Regions from separate parts of the Lactobacillus gallinarum genome, predicted to be linked through region 1. Evidence: riboswitches for the same ligand, from Rfam matches in the RefSeq annotation. Region 1 holds a riboswitch; the other holds the start of a gene.
The links. Region 1 has a riboswitch for lysine ahead of lysA (diaminopimelate decarboxylase). Riboswitches for the same ligand answer to the same signal wherever they lie in the genome.

Region 1 (12,092 bases):
GTTGCTAATAGCTTGTCGCAATTCTAATTTTCCTTTTTGAGGAGCATAGTGTGAATCATTATTTTGGATGCTTTTAATTGCGGCTTCTTTAACATGTTCAGGCGTATTCATATCAGGCTCGCCTAAAGTTAATTTGATGATTCCTGGAATAGTTGAAACCTTATTATCAAAGATTCTAATTCCTGAGGCTTTGACATTTTGTACTTTTTGGCTAAAACCTAAATCATTAGCTAATTCCGGCATAATCTTTCCTCCCTTAGTCTTTAAAGGATATTTTCTAAACCAATTACTAATTCATCTAATTGGTCAACTTTTTCTAACGCCACTTTTACTCCACTCATAAATGAGCCACGATCAAATGAATCTTGACGAATAGTTAATGCTTCACCTGGTCCCCCAAATAATACTTGTTCATGTGCAATATAGCCAGGCAGACGAACTGAATGAATCTTGATTCCTTGATAATCACCACCGCGAACATTTTTCAAGGTTTCCACTTCATCTGGTGCTGTTTGATGTTCAGGACGATTTTCAGCAATCATCTTAGCTGTAGCAAGCGCCGTTCCGGACGGAGCATCTTTTTTATCAGCGTGATGCATTTCAATAATTTCAACATCTGGGAAATATTTAGCAGCTTCTTTTGCAAATTTCATCAACAAAACTGCGGACATTCCGAAATTGGGGGCAATCAGACCGCCTACTTTTTCTTTTCTTGAAAGTTCAATCAGTTCTGCTTCTTGCTCATCACTCATACCGGTAGTACCTACTATTGGTCTAATATGATGTTGCAATGCAAATTTTACATTGTCATATACTGCCTTAGGTGTAGTAAAGTCGATCCAAAAGTCTGCTAAATGATCAGGAATTTCTGTTAGGCTCTTAAAAATTTTAGCGTCTGCAGGCAAATGATATTGTTCAGGATTATTTTCGGCAATTGGAGAAAGTCCTGCAACTACTTCAAAGCCTGGCATATTGTTAACTAAATTCACGGCTTTTTGCCCCATGGCCCCCGTAAAACCTGCAATTAATACTTTTTTAGTCATTTTCAAGGTCCTTTCCTAAATCTAGTGGCAATTTTTGCAATAAAGCTTTATCTTCTAAGCCTAAATGCTGGGCTAAAGTTACTTTTTCTTCATCATTCAAGGCAACTAAAGGCAAACGACAATCTCCTGTTTCAAAACCTTGTGCATTTAAAACTGCCTTTACTGGTGATGGAGATGGATACATGAACAGAGCTTGCATTCTAGGCGTTAACCAACGTTGAATTCTTGCTGCTTCGGGATATTTTCCTTCATATAAAGCATCATACATCCGGCGCATTTCTTTAGTATAAATATGAGAGGCTACGGAAACGACACCATTTGCTCCGAGCAATCTTGCAGTTAAGGCTTGGGTATCTTCTCCGGTAAAGACTTGAAAATCTGCTGCTTTATGATCGATGATGTATTCCATTTCTTCAAGGGATGCACATTGCTTAATTCCCTTAATATTATCTAATTTAGATAATTGAACAACCGTCTCTTTTTCCATCTTAACGCCGGTTCTGCCTGGAATATTGTAGATTAAAATTGGCATCTTAACGTTGTCATTCACTGCAGTAAAGTGAGCAACCATGCTGCGTTGATTTGGCTTATTATATGGCGGTACAACAACCAATGCATAATCAATGCCGTCAATTTCTGCCACTTCATTGGTAAATTTAATTGTTTCAGCAGTATTATTGCTACCAGTTCCGGCAATCACAACAGCACGGCCATTAACGATTTGACCAAAGTGTTTATACAATTCGATCTTTTCATCATGAGTCAAAGTCGGGGTTTCACCGGTCGTACCACCTATCACAAAGCCATTACAGCCTTGCTCAATTAAGTAATTGGTTAATTTTTCCAAACTATCAAAATCAATCTTTTTATTCTCATCAAATGGCGTCACAATTGCCGTCAATAAATCTGCATCAATTAATGTAGCCATATTAGTTCCCCATTCTATCGATTAAAAATCCCTTAATTGCGTTAACTCCGCGCATAATACTCTTTTCGTCTGGATTCAAAGTTGCTGAATGCAGCTGTGAATTTGGATCACCAACACCTAGCCAAAACATTGTTCCTGGAAATTTGGCAAGTAAGAAGCCAAAATCTTCTCCTGTCATTTTTGGCTTAGTTTCAACAAAATCCACTTCCGGATTATTCTTCATATAATTAATGAAGTTTTTAGTTAGCTCTGGATTATTTTCTACTGGCCAATAACCACCCTGATTTAACTCAAGATTTACTTTCATGTTATAGCTACGAGCTATACCTTCACATAGATCACGCAACCGTTGATCAATTTGCAGAATCATTTTTTGCGTTAATCCGCGAATTGTTCCTTCAATCCGAGTCTGTCCAGCGATTACATTTCTAATAGTTCCAGCTCTAACCTTACCCAAAGTGATAACACCGCTTTGAATTGGATCGATACTTCGTGAAATAACCGTTTGTACTTGCATAATTAGACTAGCAGCAGCCACCACAGTGTCATTAGCATTCTGCGGAAAAGCCGCATGACCGCCCTTACCAACCAAATCAATGTTAACTTCAGTAGTTCCTGCAAATAATGTACCTTCACGACAACCAATTGTTCCAGCCGGTAATTCAGGGTTATCATGCAAGCCATAGAATTCATCAGGTTTAAACTTCCCCTGAAAGATTCCTCTTTCATATGCTTTTTTACCGCCACTTTCACTTTCTTCAGCTGGCTGGAAAAAGAACAGCATATTATCCTTAGGCTGATTTTCACTGAAATAACTAAGTAGTCCTAATGCAACACTCATGTGAATATCATGACCACAGGCATGCATGACTCCTGAATGCTTTGACGAAAAAGGTAAATCTGTTTTCTCCTCAACTGGTAACGCATCAATATCGGTCCGATAACCAATTGTTCTTTGCGGATTGCTTCCTTTAATTAGTACCAAAATCGCTGTTGGTAATTCTTCTGGTACTTTTACAGTTAAAAACTCTGAATTAAATCCCTTAATTACTTCTAGTAAATAATCATGTGTCTCTTTTTCTTGTAAAGCTAATTCAGGAATTTCATGCAAATGCCTTCTAATTTGAATTAGCCCGCTTTCAGTTAAAACTGCCATAATTAAATCTTTCTCAAGTTATCTTCTAGTCCTGTCTTGCTCTCAGTTTGATCGTCAACCTTTTTAATTACTTTAGCAGGAATGCCAGCTACCATCGTATGTGGTGCTACATCATGAGTTACGACTGCACCAGCGGCAATTACGGCACCTTCACCAACATGGACACCTTCGATCACTACTGCATTGGCACCCATTACTACGTTGTCGTCAATCTTAACTGGAGTAGCAGAAGCTGGTTCAATTACGCCTGCTAAAACGCTGCCTGCACCGATATGGCAATGCTTGCCGACGATTGCACGTCCACCTAAAACAACCCCCATATCAATCATGGTATCATCACCTATTTCAGCACCGATATTAATAATCGCACCCATCATGATGACTGCATTTTTACCAATAGCTACCTGATCTCGAATAATAGCACCTGGCTCAATTCGCGCATCAAATTTCTTCATATCAATCAGAGGCACAGCTGAATTTCTAGCATTATTCTCAATACGATAATCTTGAATCTTGTTGTAATTTTCTTTTAAAAATGGTTCAACATCTTTCCAATCACCAAAAATCACTCCGGAATGTACTTCAGTGAAATTGTCGATTCCTTCTGGAAACTTAATTTGATCAAGTCGTCCCTTAATAAAGACCTTAACTGGCGTTTTTTTAGGAGCATTGCCAATATAATTGATAATACTTTTTGCATCTAATTTCGTCATAATCTTTCCCCTTTAAAAATTAATCTTCATTATTATATGGTTGATCTAAATGAACTAAATCTTCTAGACTTTCTCGTTTAATGACTAGTTGAGCCTTGCCCTTTTCTGCAAAAACAACAGCTGGACGAGCATTGCGGTTATAATTTGAAGCCATTGAATAACCATATGCTCCAGTATCAAGCATTGCTAAAAGTGAGCCTGATTTAGTTGCTGGAAGTGCTTGATCTTCAGCTAAGATGTCACCACTTTCACAATATTTACCAGCGATTCTGACATGTTCAGTCAATTCAGCTCGAGGATCAGTAGCCAAAACTGTTTCATATTTTGCATCATATAGAGCTGGACGAATATTATCACCCATACCACCATCTACAGTTACATATGGACGATGACCTGGAACAATTTTGCGACTCCCTGTTGTATATAAGTTATAACCGGCTGGTCCTACGATAGAGCGACCAGGTTCAATATCAATTTCTGGAAGTGGAAATGAGGCATTCTTAGCTTCTTCTTTGATAGTTTTAACAATTGCCCTAACAAATTCTTCTGGCTTTAATGGATTATCTTCTGCAGTATATTTAATACCAAAGCCACCGCCGACATTAATTACTTGAGCAGTATAACCATATTGACTACGCCAATTTTCAGCAATTTCCATTAATTTTTTAGCAGCCATTTCAAAACCATTCAATTCAAAAATTTGTGATCCAATATGAGCATGTAGCCCGATCATATTCATTCTTGAGTTAGCTAAAACTTGTTCTAAGGCTAAATCGGCTTGACCAGATTCTAAGTCAAAACCAAATTTACTATCGACCTGACCTGTTTGATCATATTCATGTGTATGAGCTGAAATGCCTGGCGTAATTCTTAACATGACATCAATTTTGGTATCTTGTTCACGTAAAACCTGATCCAATAACTTAATTTCATGAAAATTATCAACAATAATTTTGCCCACATGATTTTTAACGGCCATTTCAAGTTCTGACTTGGACTTATTATTACCGTGAAAACTGATTTTCTCTACTGGAAAATGTGCTTTCAAGGCTGTATATAACTCTCCATCTGAAACCACATCAGTGTAAGCTCCTTCTGCTGCAGCTACTTGGTACATCGCTATACAAGCAAATGCTTTGCTGGCATAACTGACGGCATACTTTACATTTTCTTCTTCAAAAACCTTTTTAAAAGCTCTAATTTGATTACGAATTTGCTCTACATCGTATACAACAAGAGGTGTGCCATACTTTTTAGCTAATTCAACTGTATCAACACCGCCAATAGTTAAATGTCCTGCTTGATTGATCTGATTTTCTAAAATTTGTGAATTCATATCTTGCCCCTAGTCTCTATCCATGCGAAGCACCCAATAAAAAAATCCATTGTCTGCGCTAAACAAACAATGGATTAGTCTTCACTTAATCTAATGGTCGATAGCGCTCCGCGAATTTTGTCCGCGACAGTCCGTAATTTATTCAATCACGACCCAGCTTATCCCTTTAGCCTGGTTTAAGCTTCGGCAACCTCCCCTTTCGCAATTAGTCTTCGTTTTGCCTAACTCGTAATTGCTACTTATGTCAGTTGCGCCTCTTCGATTTACATGTAGTCTACATTTTTATTAAATTTTAGTCAATACTTTTTTATTGATTTTTAATTTATACTATATATGCTTTTCTATTCAAGGCCAGTATTTTCAACTTTTTGTTGCAAGATTAAAAAATAATGCTAAAATTCAAATTAATTTAGTTTGGATCCATTTTTAAATTAACGAATTATGAAATTTCACTTTAAGGGGATTATGTTATGAAAGTAGTTAAGTTTGGTGGTAGCTCTTTAGCTAACGGACAAAATGTAGAACAAGCATTAAATATTATTTTAAGTGATCCTGAAAGACGCGTAATCGTAGTTTCTGCGCCAGGTAAAAGAAACGATGACGACATCAAAATCACAGATCTTTTAATCAAGTACGCCAATATGACACTTAAGAGTGAAAATACTGATGAAATCGTCCAAACCATTTTTATGCGTTATCAAGAAATCGGGCATTTCTTTGGTGTAGCTGACGAAGAACTTAAGGTTATCAAAGATATTCTTTTAGCTTTACCTAGCAGAAATTATCCTAATTCGAGCTACTTAATGGCCGCTTTTAAAGCTCACGGCGAGCGTCTTAACGCCCGTTTAATTGCCATGATATTGCAACATCAAGGTGTTAAAAGTCGCTTTCTTGATCCAACAGAAGCGGGTTTAATCGTTACAGGCGAACCTAACGATGCATTGGTCAATCCGGAAAGTTATCTCAATCTTGACCAAGTAAAAATAGAACCTGATGAACGGGTTATTTTCCCTGGATTTTTCGGTATCACCCCATCAGGTAATATTGCCACATTTTCACGTGGTGGATCCGATATTACTGGGGCGATTCTAGCTCGCGGATTTCATGCAGATATGTATGAAAACTTTACAGATGTTAACGGAATTTTTGCAGCTAATCCGCATATTGTAGATAATCCACAATCCATTAGGAAAATGACTTATCGCGAGATGCGAGAACTATCTTATGCGGGCTTCTCTGTTTTTCACGATGAAGCTTTGATTCCCGCTATTCAAGGCCAAATTCCTATCAACGTAAAAAATACTCATGAGCCTGATCAACCTGGTACTATCATCGTTCCAGACAAGGACTTTGTACCAGATAATGTTATTACTGGTGTAACCAGCCAAAAACAATTCTCAGCTCTTTATTTGCATAAATATTTGCTAAACAAAGAAGCTGGTTTTACTTTACGTATCCTACAAATCTTGTACAAGCACAATGTGCCATACGAACACATGCCTTCTGGTATTGATGACATCACAATTATTTTTAACAATGATTTCCTAAATGATCAGCTAATTGATCAAATTTGTAATGAAATTCAAGCAACAATCAATCCAGATCAACTTGAATGGATTGACGATTATGCCATTATCATGGTCGTTGGTGAAGGAATGAAGAAATATCATGTTGTTAGTCGCCAAATTTTAGATTCTTTAGGTGATCACGATATTTCACCTCGCATGATCAACCAAGGTGCATCCCAAATCTCAATGATGATCGGAACCAAGAAGGAAAAGGCAGACGAAGCAGTTAAAATTATCTATCAACAATTTTTTACGAAGGGAGAAAATCATGGTTAAGTTATTAAAAGTACATGGGTCACAAAATCATTTCTTTATCCTTGATCAAACCGAATTGAAGCAAGAATTGTCTGATTCTGAACTAAAAGAATTAACTATTAAGCTTACAGATTCACAAACTGGTCTTCTTGACGGTGCAGACGGTGTATTAGTAGTCAATAAGCCAGTCAGAGAAAATGCTTTGGCCCAAATGCGTGTTATCAACGCCGACGGTAGTGAAGCTTCAATGTGTGGCAACGGGCTTAGAACTGTCGCTCGTTATTTAAGTGAAAAGTACCAAAAAACTAATTTCTTGGTTGATACAATGAATGCTAGTCTCCGCGTTAGAAAAGACGATGACTTTGCCCCAAGCGTTCCTGCCTTTGCAGTTGAAATTTCGCCTGTCCATTTCAATAAAGAAGCCTTGCCATTTGATAATTTAGGACATGATCGTCTAATAGATGATTTTGCCCCTGAACTTTATCCCGGTTTACGTTTTTCTTCTATTGCCGTGCCGAATCCCCATTTAATTAGCTTTGTTAATCAAAAACAAATAACAGGTCCTATCCTAGGAATCGTCGGTAAGCGACTCAATAGTGAGAATCCTTACTTCACTGATGGTGTTAATGTTAATTTTGCTCAAATCCTTGATAAGAATCGCTTATTTGTGAGGACTTATGAACGCGGTGTTGGCTTTACCAATGCTTGTGGAACTGGAATGTCTGCTACCTCATTAGCATTTTGTTTAACCAAACCAGAAATGGCAGAATTTGACACACCAATCAACGTTTACAATCCAGGTGGCATGGTAAAAACCATTGTTCACTATGAAGACAATAATTACTGGATTGAACTCATTGGAAATGCGACCTTTACTCATCAAATTTCTATTGCTGAAGAGGATTTAAGAAATAGGAACTTTGCTAATGCACAAATTACTGAAACTAATGAGCAAACCGCCTATGAAAGATTTGTCGATAATTTACCTAAATTCAACGACATTACAACTTTAGCGTAATCAAAAAGACTTGCTTTTTTTTAAAGCAAGTCTTTTTTGTATTTAATTTAAATCGGTTAAACCATGTTTTTTCTTTGAAGTACGATAAAAAATATAAGCTATTAAACCAAAGAAAATAGGTCCAAATCCAGTCCAGAAAGCTGTCGCATATCTGTGTTCCAAAATTGGTTGTAAAACTGTAAATATAATACCCGTGCAAACAATTATTTCAACAAATACTACCAGCGCTACTGTCCATTTATAATTCGTAAATACTCTAAATTTACGCGAATAATCTTTCTTTAAGAAAAATGGAAATGCACCTATCAAAAAGATATATGGTGCAGTTGCAGCAACATTACCCATATCGGTCAAAATTTGATAAAAGCTTGTAGCTGCACTACCACCGAAGGAAACGACCGCAATTAACAAGCAGACGAAAACAGTTTGAGCCCACATTGCATTAGCAGGAATGCCATGTTTGTTTAATTTAGTTGCAGCCTTCGGCCAAAGACGTGGATCAGACCCCATGATAAAGGACTTAACGGGTGAATATAGTAATACGAAGAAAGCACCCATCATTCCCATTAATCCTGATAAGGCAATTGCTCTCGTAAAGATTTTACCAATCATTAAACTAGTCTGCGGATCCAAATGTAAGGCGGTACCGAACGCTTTACCCAAAGTCCCGTAAACCACATAAGTAATATTACCTGTGTTAGCACCGGTTTGAACGATATCCTTTTGATAATTAACCGAAAAACCGGTCATAAAGATCATTAAAACATAAGAAATAATCGTAAACAAACTACCGATAATTAAGCCCTTAGGGAAATCTTTTTCGGGATGCTTCATACTGTCAATTACCCCACCTACGGTCTCCATACCACCATATGCAAATACTGCATAGACAACAAAGGAAATAATAGTAATTGGAGTTTGGAAATCCTTATTAGGTGAAATAATAAAACTCTGCCAACCAGTGATTGGCTGTGCTAATTGTCCATGATTCATAATGATGACTAACAAACTAGATAAGATAAAAATCAAGTTCATCCCGATCATAAACCAGCCACCAATTGAGGACATGATCTTAATTCCAGTCATCCCTCTTGAAGACAAGTATGTAGATACAATCATGAATAGAATTGCCAATACACCTATTAGCTGTGTTCCATGTAAATCAAATAAATTCCAACTCTGAGTTGTATCTTTACCAAAAATTAGCGCTGAAATCGAAATCCAGAGTCTTGAGGCACTAGATACTAGCCAAAGTACCCAGTTAGCCAGCCAAACAAAAGTCCCGATAAAGGCCCATTTTTCGCCAATAGAGCCCGCAAGCCAGGAGTAAATTCCACCTTTTGCATCGTGAAAGGCTGAACCATATTCTGCCATCATTAATCCAGCTGGAAAGAAAAAACAAATTCCGGCTAAAATAAACCAAATAATTCCGGCATAAGTCATTTGCCGGTATGAAACCGAGACATTACCGAAACCATAAACCGTAGTTATGATCATTAAAACCAGGCTTAAAGTAGTTAATGTCTTTTTCTGTGTTTTATTATCATCCAAGATGAAGCCTCTACTTTCTTTACTACACTTTCAATTTTAGCACCCTTTCTTTTAAGTAAATTTATTCTAATAATCATCTCATAAGAAAAAGCTGCTAACCTCAGTTAACAGCTTTCTCATTCTTTATTTACTAATTTTTTCTTCAATCCAGTTGCCCAGTTCTGCAACATGCAATTTAGTTACGGAACTGAATGTCAAAACCGTTACATGATCATAATTAAGATCTATGTTCTTTTTCAAACGGGACATTACTTTATTTACTTGGCTCCTTTTTATTTTATCAATCTTCGTACATACAACTAAAATAGGTAAATTCAGATATTGAGCATAATTATACATTGCAATATCATCTTTAGTTGGTTCATGACGCGAATCAATTAAAATTACTAATCCCTTTAAGTTGGGTCTTGTTTCCAAGTAATCTTGAATCATCTCACCAAATTCTTGGCGTTTCTTTTGCGAAACTCTTGCATAACCATACCCTGGTACGTCTACAAGATAAAACTCATCATTTACTAGATAGAAATTCAAGGTTTGCGTTTTACCAGGCTGTGAAGAGGTTCTAGCCAAGTTTTTTCGATTAAGTAGAGTGTTAATCAGACTTGACTTTCCAACGTTTGAGCGGCCTGATAATGCAATCTCAGGCAAATCATCCTTAGGATATTGATCTTCTCTAACTGCACTGACAGCATAACTACTACTTTTAATTATCATTAGCGCCTACCTGTGCTTTACTACTTTCTTTTTTATCCTTTTTACGAATAACCTTAGGTTCAGCATGACGCGTAATTACATCTTTGGTTACCTCAACGGCTTCAATGTCTTTTTCACTTGGAGTCTTGTACATGATATCCATAATTGAATTTTCAATTATAGTTCTTAAACCACGTGCCCCCATATTTCTTTGAATTGCCAAATCAGCAATTGCTTTAAGCGCACCATCAGTAAACTTAAGGTCAACACCATCAAGTGAAAGTAGCTTCTTATATTGCTTAACCAAAGCATTCTTTGGTTCAGTTAATACTCTTACCAAATCTTCACTGTTAAGCTTATCTAAAGTTGTGATAATTGGAATTCTACCAATAAATTCAGGAATCATTCCAAATTTAACTAAATCTGCTGTAGTTAAATGACGAGTCCAATCATCTGCATCAATTTTATCAACTTCATTTTCAGCACCGAAACCAATCGTCTTTTTACCTAATCTATTCTTAACGATTTGTTCAATACCATCAAAAGCCCCACCAACAATAAACAGAATGTTAGTGGTGTCCATCTTGATCATTTCCTGTTGTGGGTGCTTACGACCACCTTGAGGCGGAACTGAAGCAATAGTACCTTCTAAGATCTTCAGTAATGATTGTTGTACACCTTCACCTGAAACATCACGAGTAATTGAAACATTCTCAGATTTCTTAGAAATTTTGTCAATTTCATCGATATAAATAATGCCGCGTTGAGCACGTTCCAAATCGTAATCTGCATTTTGCAATAATTTTAGCAAGATATTTTCTACATCTTCCCCAACATAACCAGCCTCGGTTAATGTGGTTGCATCTGCAATTGCAAAAGGTACATTTAAGATTCGAGCTAAAGTTTGAGCTAAATAAGTCTTACCTGATCCAGTAGGACCAATCATTGCAATATTAGACTTCTGTAATTCTGTAGAAGAATCAACATCCATTTGACTGATTCTCTTGTAATGATTATAAACAGCAACAGATAATACCTTTTTAGCACGATTTTGGCCAATTACGTATTGATCAAGTTGTTTTTTAATTTCCATTGGTTTTGGTAATTGACTTGCAGTTTTAACAGAATCTGCACGTAATTCATCATCAATGATTTTTTTAGATAAGTCAACGCATTCATTGCAAATATAAACGCCATTACCAGCGATCATTTTTTTGACTTGGTCTTGAGTTTTACCACAAAAAGAACATTTAATCTCTTCTTGATCTGTAAACTGATTTGCCATTATATTTCCTCCCTATACCTACCAAAATAGATTATCATAAATTAACATATTTTGATAAATATTAAGCTTAAATATCAAAAAAAGCGGCCTAAAGCCGCTTTTTAATGAGAAATCAGTAATAATTTATTTATTACTTACTTTCCTTCTTGTCTTCTGCTTCTTTTGCTTCAAGCTTTGCCTTAGCAACTTGCTTAGCATTATCAGTAACAAGATCCATAGCCTTACGTACAGTGATGTCGTGACTTAACATGTCGTCTGACAAAGTGTTACGTACAGTCTTTTCATCCATGTTGTATTCAGCAGCAAGGTCCTTGATTTCCTTATCAATTTCTTCCTTGGTTGCCTTAAGGCCTTCTTTTTCAACAATAGCTTCAAGAACTAAGTTAGTCTTAACTCTTTCAGCAGCGTTCTTAGCAAATTGTGAACGTAATTGTTGTTCATTAGTATTGGTCAACTTGTAGTAAGTTTGTGGATCAATACCTTGACGTTGCATGTTACCTAAGTATTGGTTCAATTGAGTATCAACGTCGTCTTGAATCATTGCAT
Region 2 (12,092 bases), on a different contig from region 1:
TCTTTCAGTAATTTGGGCTACTTGTCCGTGAGCACCAAGTACTACAACTTTAACCATAATTTTTCTCCTTTTTAATTATTTACAAAATTCTTTAATCAAATCTAATAGCTTAAGGCTACGCACTGCATAGCTATCGTGTGTTTGACGTGGCATAATAACTAATCTCGCATTGGGCATAAATTGACTATACCAGCGAACGTGTTCCACCTTAACCCAATCTCTTTCTCCAACTACACAAAGTGTTGGTATCGTGATTTTCTTCAAATCATCAACAGAGATAAAGGACTCGGTTAATTCGACACGACTATCACGATCAAGCTTCAAAAAGCGGTGAAACCCTTCAGTTAAGTAGTGGTATGGACGAATGCCGGCACCATTAACAAATACCCCAGCAACAATCATTTTCTTAAAAATTGTTGGATATTTTCTAGCTAACATCATCGCAACTAATCCACCTGCATCAAAACCGAAGCAGTAACATCCTTCGATGCCTACTTGCTTAATAAAGGCATAAACGTCTTCCACTTCAGTATGATAGTGTTCCGCAATATCACCTTCACTTAATCCATGACCACGCATATCGAGTACATAAACCGTGTAATAAAGAGAAAGTGGGGCAACGATTTTATCAAACATGCCCCCATCTAGATGGTGACCATGTAAAAGAAGCAAAGGTGCCCCTTTGCCTAGTTTATGATAATAAAATTCGATGCCATTAACTTTTTCTTTCATAAAAACCTCTCTTATTGAGCGTCACTATCACGCAAGGCTGAACGATCTAGCTTTTTACGTATCTTTTCTTCTTCACGATCTTTCATGATAGTTTTAATGATCTTGTGCCATACACGATAATTACCGCGAAAATTATCCGCTACCTTCTTAAAGTTAGGTTGGTGAATAATACTGCCTTTTCTTTGCCAATAATGATAATACGGCTTTTGAGTATAGTACACACCTCTAGCTACTGAAGTATATTTAACGTTAAAAATTTGATCCTCTAATAAAGAGATATCACGATCAAATCTTAAGTGATATTTATTGATAATCGCTGTTTTATAAGCTTTGTTCCAGCTATATCCCTTCATTGGTGAACCAAATACATTAGTTAATTTAAGGTAAGTTTCACCACGTGTTAAAAATCCACCTTCTGGGTGGCCAACAACACGTTCTTTTTTATCAGGGTAATCAATCCAATAACCGCATGATACAAGATTTACATTTGGATGTTCTTCAAAGGCATTAATAAAGAATGCAGTATAGCCTGGATCTGCCCAATCATCGCCATCATGAAAGGTGACATATGGCGTGTCAATATACTTTATACCAACATTACGTGCGTCAGAAGGCCCTCCATTTTCCTTTTGAATTAATTTGAAATATGGAAAACGGGAGGCATAGCTTTGCGCTACCTCAACCGAATTGTCAGTTGAGCCATCATCAACCACAATTAGCTTAAATGCTTTATTAACTTGCTTAAGCAAAGCATCGAAAGCACGTGGCAAGTATTGTGCCGTATTATAAACCGGCATAATAATAGTTAACTTTGGCACTTGTAACATAATGTCCCCCTTTATTGCTACTTATTATATCATCTTTAAGAATCAGTTCGAAATTAAGAAAGTTTTAGAATATGCTCCTATTAAATTTTTAAAAATTTCTAGTATAATGAGGCGTATTAAACAGAATATATTTTCGATGAAGAGGAAGAAGATTAATCATGAAAAAATCACTTACATTAATTACGGCAATTTTGCTTAGCGTTGTCGCGATACTTTCTTTTGGCAAAAAACAGACAGTACTCGCTGACGACGACACCCCAGTGGTCACTCTGGGAACATCTTTAACCGAATCACAAAAACAAGGTACTCTGAAAACCTTAACTGCTCCATTAAATGGCGGCAATTATCAAACCATTACAGTTACTGGTTCAGACCTAGTTAAATATTTAAACCCATCTGGTGATAATTTCACCACTTCATCTGGTGTTTGGTCCAGTGCAATGATTCAAAAAACAAATAGTGGCTCTGGAATCAACGTTAAAATTTTAGACTATAACGGTAAAAACAATATCACAACTATTACCGCTAACCAATACAAAAATGCAGCTTTAACCGCAGGAATTACTGATGCTAATATTTATGTAACCAGTGCTATTCCGATTGATGGTTCTGGTGCTTTAGCCGGTGTTTATGCCGCATATGCTAAAAACGGTAATGCTTTAAATCAAAAACAAGTTAATGCAGCTCAAGATGAAATGAATACTTTGAGTGGCATTACCCAAGACAACAAGGGCAAAAAAGGTTATTCTGATGCTCAATTGAACAATGCGGTTGCTGGCGCCAAATCAGAAATGGCTAAACAAGGACAAAATATTTCTGACAGCCAAATTCGTGATATTGTGAATAATCAAATTAATATTAATCACTTAGGCAACACCATTAACAACAATCAAAAGAATCAAATTATTAATTTGTTAATTGAAATTCGTGATTCTGGTGCTTTAAAGAATGGAGATTTTAAAGGCCAAGCTGCTAAGCTTTCTAACCAAATTGAAAATGGTGCTAAGAACATCTTCAATAAATTCAACACTCCTGAAAACCGCAATCTTTTCCAACAAATTTGGGATAGCATTGTCAATTTCTTCAGTGGTTTGTTTAAGTAAACAAAAATACCTGATTTTTTGAAATCAGGTATTTTTTTATGCTTTTTACATTTTATTGTCCATATAGCGATTTAATTCATGATCCACAAATTCATTGCCTCGATTATTGGCGTGGCCTTTAGTCCATTCAAATGTACTATCTGGGAAATGCTTAAGCAAACGATCAAGTTCTTGCCATTCTGCCACATTTTTTAAAGGTCCGCCAGAACGCTTCCAACCGCGTTTCTTCCAACCGGCTAACCAGTGCTGATTAATTGCATTTAAAACATACTTAGAATCTAGCACAAACAATAAATGCTTTTCATTAAAGCCAAGCTCAATTAGTTTTTTCAAAGCATTAATCAAAGCAGTCTGTTCCATCTTATTGTTAGTTGCACCATATTCACCGCCTGAACCATGAACTTCTTGATCATCCCATTCAATCAAATAAGCCCACGCTGCTTTATCAGTCTTCTTAACATGGCCGCCCTTATATACGCCTGTATTACGAGTACCGCCATCAGTATAAGTCACTGCAAAAAATTCTGCGGTTGAATGCGCCGTTACTTTTTTAGCTTGTGGCTTATTTTTTACTCTATTACTTTCTTGTTTAATTTTGGCAATGGCATTTTGCAAGGTATCTTCACCCTTTTGCAAAATATCTCCCTGAGTCCCATTGTTTAAACCTAGATAGTCAGTCGCATCAGTAATATTTTCAAATGACTTATACTCTGCTCCGGAAAAACCATCTACCTGCTTTTTTGCATCATCCCACGTGCGGTAGACGCCTGGTACACGACCATTTTTTACAGCATAAAACTTCATGATTCACCTCAAAAACAAAAAATCTCTACCCAATGTTAAAATATAATTATTATTCATTATAGGGAATTATGTAAGAAGGTGGCAAAAATGTTCTTTAACTCCAAAAAATATGCCGAAGAGGCTGAAAAGAACCATAAATATGATCTAAAACAAGAACCCAGCATGTTTAACATGATCTCATTAGGTCTGCTTGCTTCCTTTGCCCCTACACGTATCTTTCTCAAGTTACGCAAACGACACATCGAAAACAAGGCAGTAATTCAAGAAAGTTCAGTAAAGCAAGTTCCTATTATTTACTTCCATGGCTTTCGCGGTGGAGATTACACTACTAATGTAATGGTTCATCAAGCAATGCATGATAAAGGAACCGATAAATTTTTAAAGGTTACGGTTGATTTATTAGGCAACTTCAAATTAGAAGGTACTTGGTCCAGCGACGAGCACCCTATTGTACAGGTTGCCTTTCGTCAAAGAATTGTGGGAATTTATGGCATTGATTATTATCTTAGCTTTGTTTTACCCTTTCTTTCTAAAAAATATCACTTCAAAAATTATATTGCTGTAGCTCACTCCTTAGCCTGTCCTTGCATCATTAGAACGGAAATGAAGCATGCCTCTAGTAAAACTTTCCCTCATTTAATTAAATGTGCGTTAATTGCCGGCCCCTTTGACGGTGTTACTTATCTAGGCGATATTCCTAACGTAAATATTCTTAATGAAAATGGCCGTCCTAGTGTCATGAATCCTCATTATTTATATTTGCTTTTTAATCGCCGAAAATTCAATTCAAATATTTCAGTGCTAAATATCTACGGCAATGTTCTTGATAACACTAACACTGATAAATTTATTTCTGTAGTTTCAGCTAAAAGCATCCGCTACATTTTGGCTCCTAAAGCACATTTCTACCAAGAAGTAGAAGTTCGCGGCAAAAATGATGCAGAACATAGTTGGATGCATGATAATCCATTCGTTATTGATATTGTTGATAAATTTCTCAATTTAAAAAAATAGACTGTATTTGGGAGGAAGAACATGGTCTGGTGGCATGATTTTATCAGAATTATCTTTATTACTAACACACTCCTTGCTTTTTACATCGTTTTCCACCGAAGGCGATCAGTTTCTACAACTTGGGCCTGGTTAATTATTTTGCTTATTTTTCCAGTAGTTGGTCTTACTCTTTATGCATTTTTCGGCCGGGGTATTTCCCAGGAAAATATTTTTTCAATTAATAAGCAGCACCACATTGGCTTACGCAACGTTCAAAAATCAATTGCCAAAGCACCCAAAGAAGTCAGCCCCTCTGACACTTCTAAATTAGGCGAAATCGCGATTCATTTTTTTAACCGCAATAATGAATCGCCTCTCACCAAAAACAACAACGTGGAACTCTATACTGAGGGTGAAACCTTCTTTCATGATTTGCTCAAAGACATAGTTCGAGCAAAGGAAACTATCAATGTAGAGTTTTATACTTTTTATAGCGACAATATTGGTAACCGCGTTTTACAACTTTTAATCCAAAAGGCTAAACAAGGTGTAAAAGTACGAGTTATCTATGATGCCTGGGGATCAATGGGTGCAACCAAGGCCTGGTTTGATCAATTACGCAAAGCCGGCGGAGAGGTTTTGCCTTTTATTACTTCCAGAAATATGATCACTAGATATCGAATTAACTATCATTTGCACCGTAAGATTGTTGTAATCGATGGGCGTATTTCCTGGACTGGTGGCTTCAATATCGGTGATCAATACTTAGGAAGGAAAAAGAAATTTGGTCATTGGCGTGATAGTCAGGTGCGCATCGTCGGCTCTGCTTCTTTGTTATTGCAAGAGCGATTCGTGATGGACTGGAACGCTTCAATCAAACGTCCTGAACAAATTATTCGCTTTAACGATACGCTTTTCCCTGATCTTGATGAAAAAAAGATCCATCGCGGAGATGTTGCTACACAGATCATTTCTGATGGCCCTGACCGTTATATTCCCTATATGCGTAACGGTATGATGCGCTTAATGCAGCTAGCGAGAAAAAGATTATGGGTTCAAACACCTTACTTAATTCCTGACGATGCCGTCTTTGCCACATGGCAAACTATCGCTATGTCTGGTGTCGATGTGAGAATCATGATCCCGTGCAAGCCCGATCACCCTTTTATTTACCGGGCTTCTCAATGGTATGCCAATGAGCTTACACGCTGCGGCGTAAAAATTTATATTTATGAAGACGGCTTCTTACATGCCAAGACTACTATCATCGATGATTATTTTTCTACCGTTGGTTCGATGAATCAAGATTATCGTTCATATGATCTTAACTTTGAAGACAATGCCATTTTCTATGATAAAAAATTTACTAAAAAAATGATCGAAGTTTTTGAAGCAGATATGAAAAAATCTCACTTGCTTACTCACGAGGAAATAAAAAAGCAAGGTCGTATATTACGAACCTTGCAAAGTTTTTCACGGATGCTTTCCCCAATCTTATGATTGGATTTCAACGGGAATATTTTTACCTATATATTTTTGCAATGCGGCAATAACTTCGTTAACTTGAATCCGAAACCGCATCATATATGCCTTATTATTGTTAGTTCTAAAAATGGCCATTACTAATGGCTTTTTAGGATTAGGGACATTAATTAATGTGACACTAGAGATTTCATCGTACTTAACCGTTCGCTTAAAGTAACCTGAAACCACCATTTTTTTAGGACTAAAACCTGAAAAGCCATCAACTATGCTAATTAACAAGAATAAGGCTAAAAATACGTTTAAACCTGGATCACCTTTTTCAATGTAGTTCCAGGTAAAACCTAACCAAATAAAAATAATTGCCCAAACGATTGAGGAGATACGATAGTGTCCACGAAATTCTACTTTAGCTTGCCAATACCAACTGTAGCAAGCATAAGCTAGCATCAATATATTAACTACAATGTAAAAATAAGACATATAAGCCATAAAAATCCCCTCAAAAAATTTATTTCTTTTAATTATAACAAAGACAGGATTCATAATTAAACAAACAGATTATAGAACAGAGGCATAAACTATGAAAAAATCTGATTTAATAGAACTGCAACAAGAAATTGATAAAGCAAGCCACATCGTTTTCTTAACCGGCGCAGGTGTCTCAACTCATTCAGGCATTCCTGATTATCGTTCAAAAAATGGGATTTATAACGGCGTGCAAGAAAGTCCGGAAAATATTCTTAGTGAAAGCACTCTTTACAACCGTCCAGAATTTTTCTACCAATTTGTAATGAATAATATGTATTTCCCAGACGCTAAACCCAACCTAATCCACCAAAAAATCGCTCAAATTTGCAATCAAAAAGGTGATCTTATTACCCAAAATATTGATTGTTTGGATACGAAAGCCGGAAATAAACACGTGACAGAGTTTCATGGAAATCTATATAATATATATTGTACTAAATGTCACCATTCAATTTTTTACGAAAAATATTCTCAAAATTACATCCATCAAAATTGCGGTGGCATTATTCGACCAGACATAGTACTATATGGTGAATCAATTAAGCCTGAAACTTTAACTAAATCCGTTGAAATTATGCAAAAATCTGATTTAGTTATTATTTGTGGGACAAGTTTTGTAGTTTATCCATTTGCTCAACTTTTGGCCTATCGCAATGAGAAAGCAAAGATTTTTTCCATTAACAAAACTAAGATTCCTGCATCAGGAATTAAACAAATTATTGGTGACGCTCTTGATGTATTTAAAATATTGAATTAATATAACATTTAATATTTTCAAAGTGAAAATTTATGTAGGTGGTGAAAATATGGCAGAGGTTTTTTATTATGATTATGTGACGATCAAACCATGGACTTACTTTTTAACAGCTTCCATATTTGGTTTGACTTACGTAGGGCTCAAAGGTGACAAAAGCGTTTCTCCCATTTTTAGCTTTTATCCTCACCGAATGCTTGTACATGATCCTAAAAAATTAGCTCCATATATTGAACAATTAAAAGAATATTTCGCTGGAACAAGAAAAAAGTTTGATGTTCCGATTGATATTTCTGAATTTGGCACTGAATTCCAAAGAAAAACATTACAAGTTGTGCAAAATCTTCCATATGGTTTTACAGCCAGTTACGGTGATATTGCAACATCATTACCTAACGCTACTTCTGCACGCGCAGTAGCACATGCGGTAGCGTTAAATCCTGTTTTGATTTTTATTCCAGACCACAGAGTTATTCTCTCCAATAATCAAGTGGGAACTTATCGTCTAGGACAAAAAGAAAAAGTTAGGTTAATTGATTTAGAAAAGAGTCATATGCATGGCAATCTTTAAAATGTATGCCCCATTTTTTGACCTAGGCAACTGGGCTCATGTTTTAACCAGTGGTAAAGATTGGATGATTATCCTAACCCTGATTTTAATGGAATGTTTGCTTTCCGTTGACAATGCCGTAGTTTTAGCAGCACAAACGCAAGTGTTGCCTACAAAAGCAGAAAAGGAAAAATCATTATTATATGGTTTATGGGGTGCCTACCTTTTCCGCTTTATTGTTATCGGAATTGGAACATATTTAATTCATTTTTGGGAAATTAAATTAGCTGGTAGTATTTATTTATTCTACCTAGCTTTTAAGTTTTTCTATGATCAGCGTCACCCTAAACAAGCCGCTGAACGTGAAAAAGAAAAGGAAGAGCGTGAGGCCGCTCACCATAAAGGAAAGAAAAAGAAGAAACACGTTTTGTCTTTATTCTGGCGAACGGTTATCTCAATTGAATCCATGGATATCGTATTTTCTATCGACTCAGTTCTGGCGGCATTAGCTGTCTCAAGTAATCCTGTCGTAGTTTTAATCGGTGGAATGATCGGTATTCTCTGCATGAGAGGGGTTGCCGAAATAATTATTAAATTAATGGATATCATCCCTGAATTACAGCCGATGGCTTATCTATTAATTGGGATTATCGCCTTAAAATTACTTTTAGCACTTCCACCTCTTCGTTTTGAATTACCAAACATGGTTTTCGCCATCATTGTTTTTACTATTTTAACTTTGACTATTCTTTTCCACTTCTGGCGTGTTAAACGTCATGGACATAAGCATATTTAAAATAAAAAAGCTTATCTGTTATGATAAGCTTCTTTATTTACTTCAATTTCTTTTCTACATATTTCTTCAAAACAACCGCTTGATTATGTTCCCTATTTTTAGCCCCATAAAGAAAGAGTACATCACCTATTTTCAATTTCTCTTGTACAGTTTTGATAAACTCAGGCATAAAATCATTGGCATCTAATTCTGCAATATACTTTTGTTCAAATTCCGGGAACTTCTCATCCTCATGATTAAACCATTTTCTTAAATCATTTGTCGGTCCAATCTGCTTATCCCATTCATCCAGGGCCGCTTTAACTTTGCTTATTCCTCGTGGCCACATACGATCAACTAATATTCTATAGCCAGCAGGTTGCTCATGATCATAAATTCTTACTAATTTTATTTCACTCATTTGAAAGAATCCTCTCTTTTAGATTAGTCTATAACTAAGATTAAAAAATTTAAACCAGAAAGGCGTTAAATGAACTACACAATTTACTTTACTAATCGTCCAACTGATGAAATTACACACGATTTAATTGGACGACCTCTTATTTATAATGAGGGAAAAGAAAAATTAGGCGGCTATATTGTCGAGGCTGAAGCGTACATGGGCAAAGATGATCGTGCAGCCCACTCTTATGGCGGTCATCGCAGTCCCGCTAACGAAGGACTTTACCGCCGCGGCGGCACCATTTATATCTACGCACAAAGACAATATTTCTTTTTTGATGTTGCCTGTCAAGAAGAAAATGAACCACAAGGGATTCTTATCAGAGCAATTGAACCTGTTTGGGGAATTGATACTATGATTAAAAACAGAAACGGCAAAAGCGGCGTTTTGCTTACTAATGGCCCAGCCAAAATGATGCAGGCTTTTGGAATACACGACAAGAATTGGAATTTGCATTTTCTTTCTGATTCTCCATTTATAATTGATCTTGAAGACAAACACAGAAAACCTGCCCAAGAGATTATTGCAGATAAACGCGTGGGTATTAATCAATCTGATCCTATTTGGGCTAATAAAAAACTACGTTATTACGTAACTGGAAATCCTTACGTTTCAGATATGAAAAAGAGAAATTATGCTAAAAATAATGGATGGACTTGACATATTTTAATTTTTCTTTTATTATCTTTCCATAGTTAAATAATATTCCAATGCAATAGAGGTTGCGACAACCACAAGATAATTCAGAGTCCGCGAAGACAATGAAGGTTATCTTAGGGCTGCCGCCGAAATGGATTTAACATTCGCGTGTTGATCTGTTGGGCTATAGAACAATATTCTATAGACTGTCCTGGTTAGTCCCCAGGGAGCGCTATAAGATTTGGTTTTAATACTGATGATTATGACCTCGTTGCTGATGAAGCACCGAGGTTTTTATTTACGCTTTATTGTATTGGCTTTATGTTGAAAACATTGGAGGGTTTTTCATTGAAGTCAAGATTTAGATGGATTGCAGCATTACTAACAATCCTGATCGGTTTATTTATTGGATTCAGCTTTAACAGCCGCGAGACTCAAGCTGCTAAAAAAGATTCCAGCGTATTAAAAATAGGTATGGAAGCTAACTATCCACCATACAATTGGACTCAACCTAAGAAGACAAACGGTGCTGTGCCAATTGATGGCTCAAATTCTTATGCAAATGGTTATGACGTTCAAATCGCCAAAATTATTGGTAAGAGACTTCACAAAAAAGTTGTGGTTGAAAAGACTCAATGGGATGGTTTATTACCTGCTTTAACTTCCGGCAAAATTGATTTAATCATCGCTGGTATGAGTCCTACTGCTGAAAGACGTAAGGCTATCAACTTTTCAGAGCCATACAGAAAGAGTACTTTCGTTGTTATTACCAATAAAGCAAGTAAATACTCAAATGCTAAGAAATTATCTGATTTTAAGGGTGCTAAGTTAACTGCTCAACAAGGTACTTTGCACTACGATTTAATCAAGCAATTAAAGGGTGCTAAGCGTGAACCAGCTATGCGTGACTTCTCAGCCATGCGTCAAAGTTTAGCTTCTGGTACCATCGATGGTTATGTTGCAGAAGACATCGAATTCGAAAGTTACCACAGCGTTAACCCTAACATCATTGCCGTTAACTTGAACAAGATGGCTGGTTTCCACGTTGATCATGATGATTCCGTAACTAGTATTGGTGTTAAAAAGGGCAACACTAAATTACTTAACGAAGTTAACGCTACTTTAAGAACTATTTCTAACAAAAAGCGTGAACAATTGATGTCACAAGCCGTTAAGGAACAACCTAAGGCTGGTAACGAAACTAAGAAGGAAAACTGGTTAGTAACTACTTGGAAGCAATACGGCAGCATGATCATGTCCGGTATTGGTATGACTTTACTTTTAGCCTTAGTTGGTACTATTGTTGGTTTCTTTATCGGTTTGCTCGTTGGTATCGTTCGTACCATCCCTACCCCAACTACTCGCGGTAAGCGTTGGGCTTTAAACTTCGTAAAATGGTTATTATCAGTTTACGTTGAAATTTTCCGTGGTACTCCAATGATGGTTCAGGCCGCTGTAATTTACTACGGTATTGCTCAATTCTGGCACTTAAACTTAAACAGAACTATTGCCGCTTTAATCATTGTTTCAATCAATACTGGTGCCTACCTTGCCGAAGTTATCCGTGGTGGTATTATTTCTACTCCAGAAGGACAATTTGAAGCAGCTAGTGCACTTGGTATGACTCACAACCAAAGAATGTGGCATATCATCTTGCCTCAAGCTATTAGAAACTGTTTACCATCAATCACCAACGAATTTATCGTTAACATCAAGGATACTTCAGTATTGAGTATCATCTCAGTTTCTGAATTGTTCTTCGTTGGTACTACTATTGCCAGTCAATCATTCAAGTTCTTCCCAACTTACTTAATGATTTCAGCAATCTACTTAATTTTGACATTTACTATTACCAGAATCTTCAACTTTATTGAAAAGAAACTTGAAGGTAAAAAGAACTACAACTTGATGGCTAACCAAGTTCAAGTTGGTACTCCAAAAGATGCGGAGGCAAACAATTAATGACTGAATCAAACGAAGTAATTTTAAGTTTAAAGCATATGCAAAAGTCCTATGGGGCTCACAAGGTATTGAAGGACATTTCTTTCGATATCAACAAAGGCGAGATCGTGACCATCATTGGTCCTTCCGGTGGTGGTAAGTCTACTACCCTTCGCTGCATCAACTTGCTCGAAGAACCTACTGGTGGCGAGATCGATTTCCACGGTGAAAACATTTTGGCACCTGGTTACAACCGTAATACCTTTAGATCCAAGGTCGGCATGGTATTCCAGCAATTCGACTTATTCGAAAACAAGAATGTTTTGGAAAACTGCATGATCGGCCAAGAATTGGTCCTCAAGCGTTCAAAAGACGAAGCACGTAAGATTGCTATGGAGAACCTTAAAAAGGTTGGTATGGATCCATTTATCAAGGCTAAACCACAACAATTATCTGGTGGTCAACAACAGCGTGTTGCTATTGCCCGTGCGATTTCAA

Region 2: another riboswitch for lysine. It lies ahead of B5E95_RS06265 (ABC transporter substrate-binding protein/permease); the one in region 1 lies ahead of lysA (diaminopimelate decarboxylase).

The regions. Positions count from the first base shown of each region.
Region 1 is NZ_NFKZ01000006.1:59,058-71,149, forward strand. Features, by position in the region: gene B5E95_RS03900 (aminotransferase class I/II-fold pyridoxal phosphate-dependent enzyme) at 1-243, opposite strand, end outside; gene dapB (4-hydroxy-tetrahydrodipicolinate reductase) at 264-1,043, opposite strand; gene dapA (4-hydroxy-tetrahydrodipicolinate synthase) at 1,036-1,971, opposite strand; gene B5E95_RS03915 (N-acetyldiaminopimelate deacetylase) at 1,973-3,127, opposite strand; gene dapD (2,3,4,5-tetrahydropyridine-2,6-dicarboxylate N-acetyltransferase) at 3,130-3,840, opposite strand; gene lysA (diaminopimelate decarboxylase) at 3,860-5,176, opposite strand; lysine riboswitch at 5,270-5,442, opposite strand; gene B5E95_RS03930 (aspartate kinase) at 5,647-7,020, shown strand; gene dapF (diaminopimelate epimerase) at 7,013-8,017, shown strand; gene yjeM (glutamate/gamma-aminobutyrate family transporter YjeM) at 8,060-9,568, opposite strand; gene yihA (ribosome biogenesis GTP-binding protein YihA/YsxC) at 9,692-10,282, opposite strand; gene clpX (ATP-dependent Clp protease ATP-binding subunit ClpX) at 10,272-11,546, opposite strand; gene tig (trigger factor) at 11,677-12,092, opposite strand, start outside.
Region 2 is NZ_NFKZ01000015.1:713-12,804, forward strand. Features, by position in the region: gene B5E95_RS06200 (NAD(P)H-binding protein) at 1-57, opposite strand, end outside; gene B5E95_RS06205 (alpha/beta fold hydrolase) at 76-732, opposite strand; gene B5E95_RS06210 (glycosyltransferase family 2 protein) at 744-1,559, opposite strand; gene B5E95_RS06215 (DUF1002 domain-containing protein) at 1,718-2,662, shown strand; gene B5E95_RS06220 (ribonuclease H family protein) at 2,708-3,466, opposite strand; gene B5E95_RS06225 (alpha/beta hydrolase) at 3,554-4,480, shown strand; gene cls (cardiolipin synthase) at 4,502-5,959, shown strand; gene B5E95_RS06235 (hypothetical protein) at 5,954-6,433, opposite strand; gene B5E95_RS06240 (NAD-dependent protein deacylase) at 6,525-7,229, shown strand; gene B5E95_RS06245 (methylated-DNA--[protein]-cysteine S-methyltransferase) at 7,279-7,797, shown strand; gene B5E95_RS06250 (TerC family protein) at 7,784-8,572, shown strand; gene B5E95_RS06255 (DUF488 domain-containing protein) at 8,610-8,972, opposite strand; gene B5E95_RS06260 (DNA-3-methyladenine glycosylase) at 9,042-9,674, shown strand; lysine riboswitch at 9,723-9,896, shown strand; gene B5E95_RS06265 (ABC transporter substrate-binding protein/permease) at 10,002-11,615, shown strand; gene B5E95_RS06270 (amino acid ABC transporter ATP-binding protein) at 11,615-12,092, shown strand, end outside.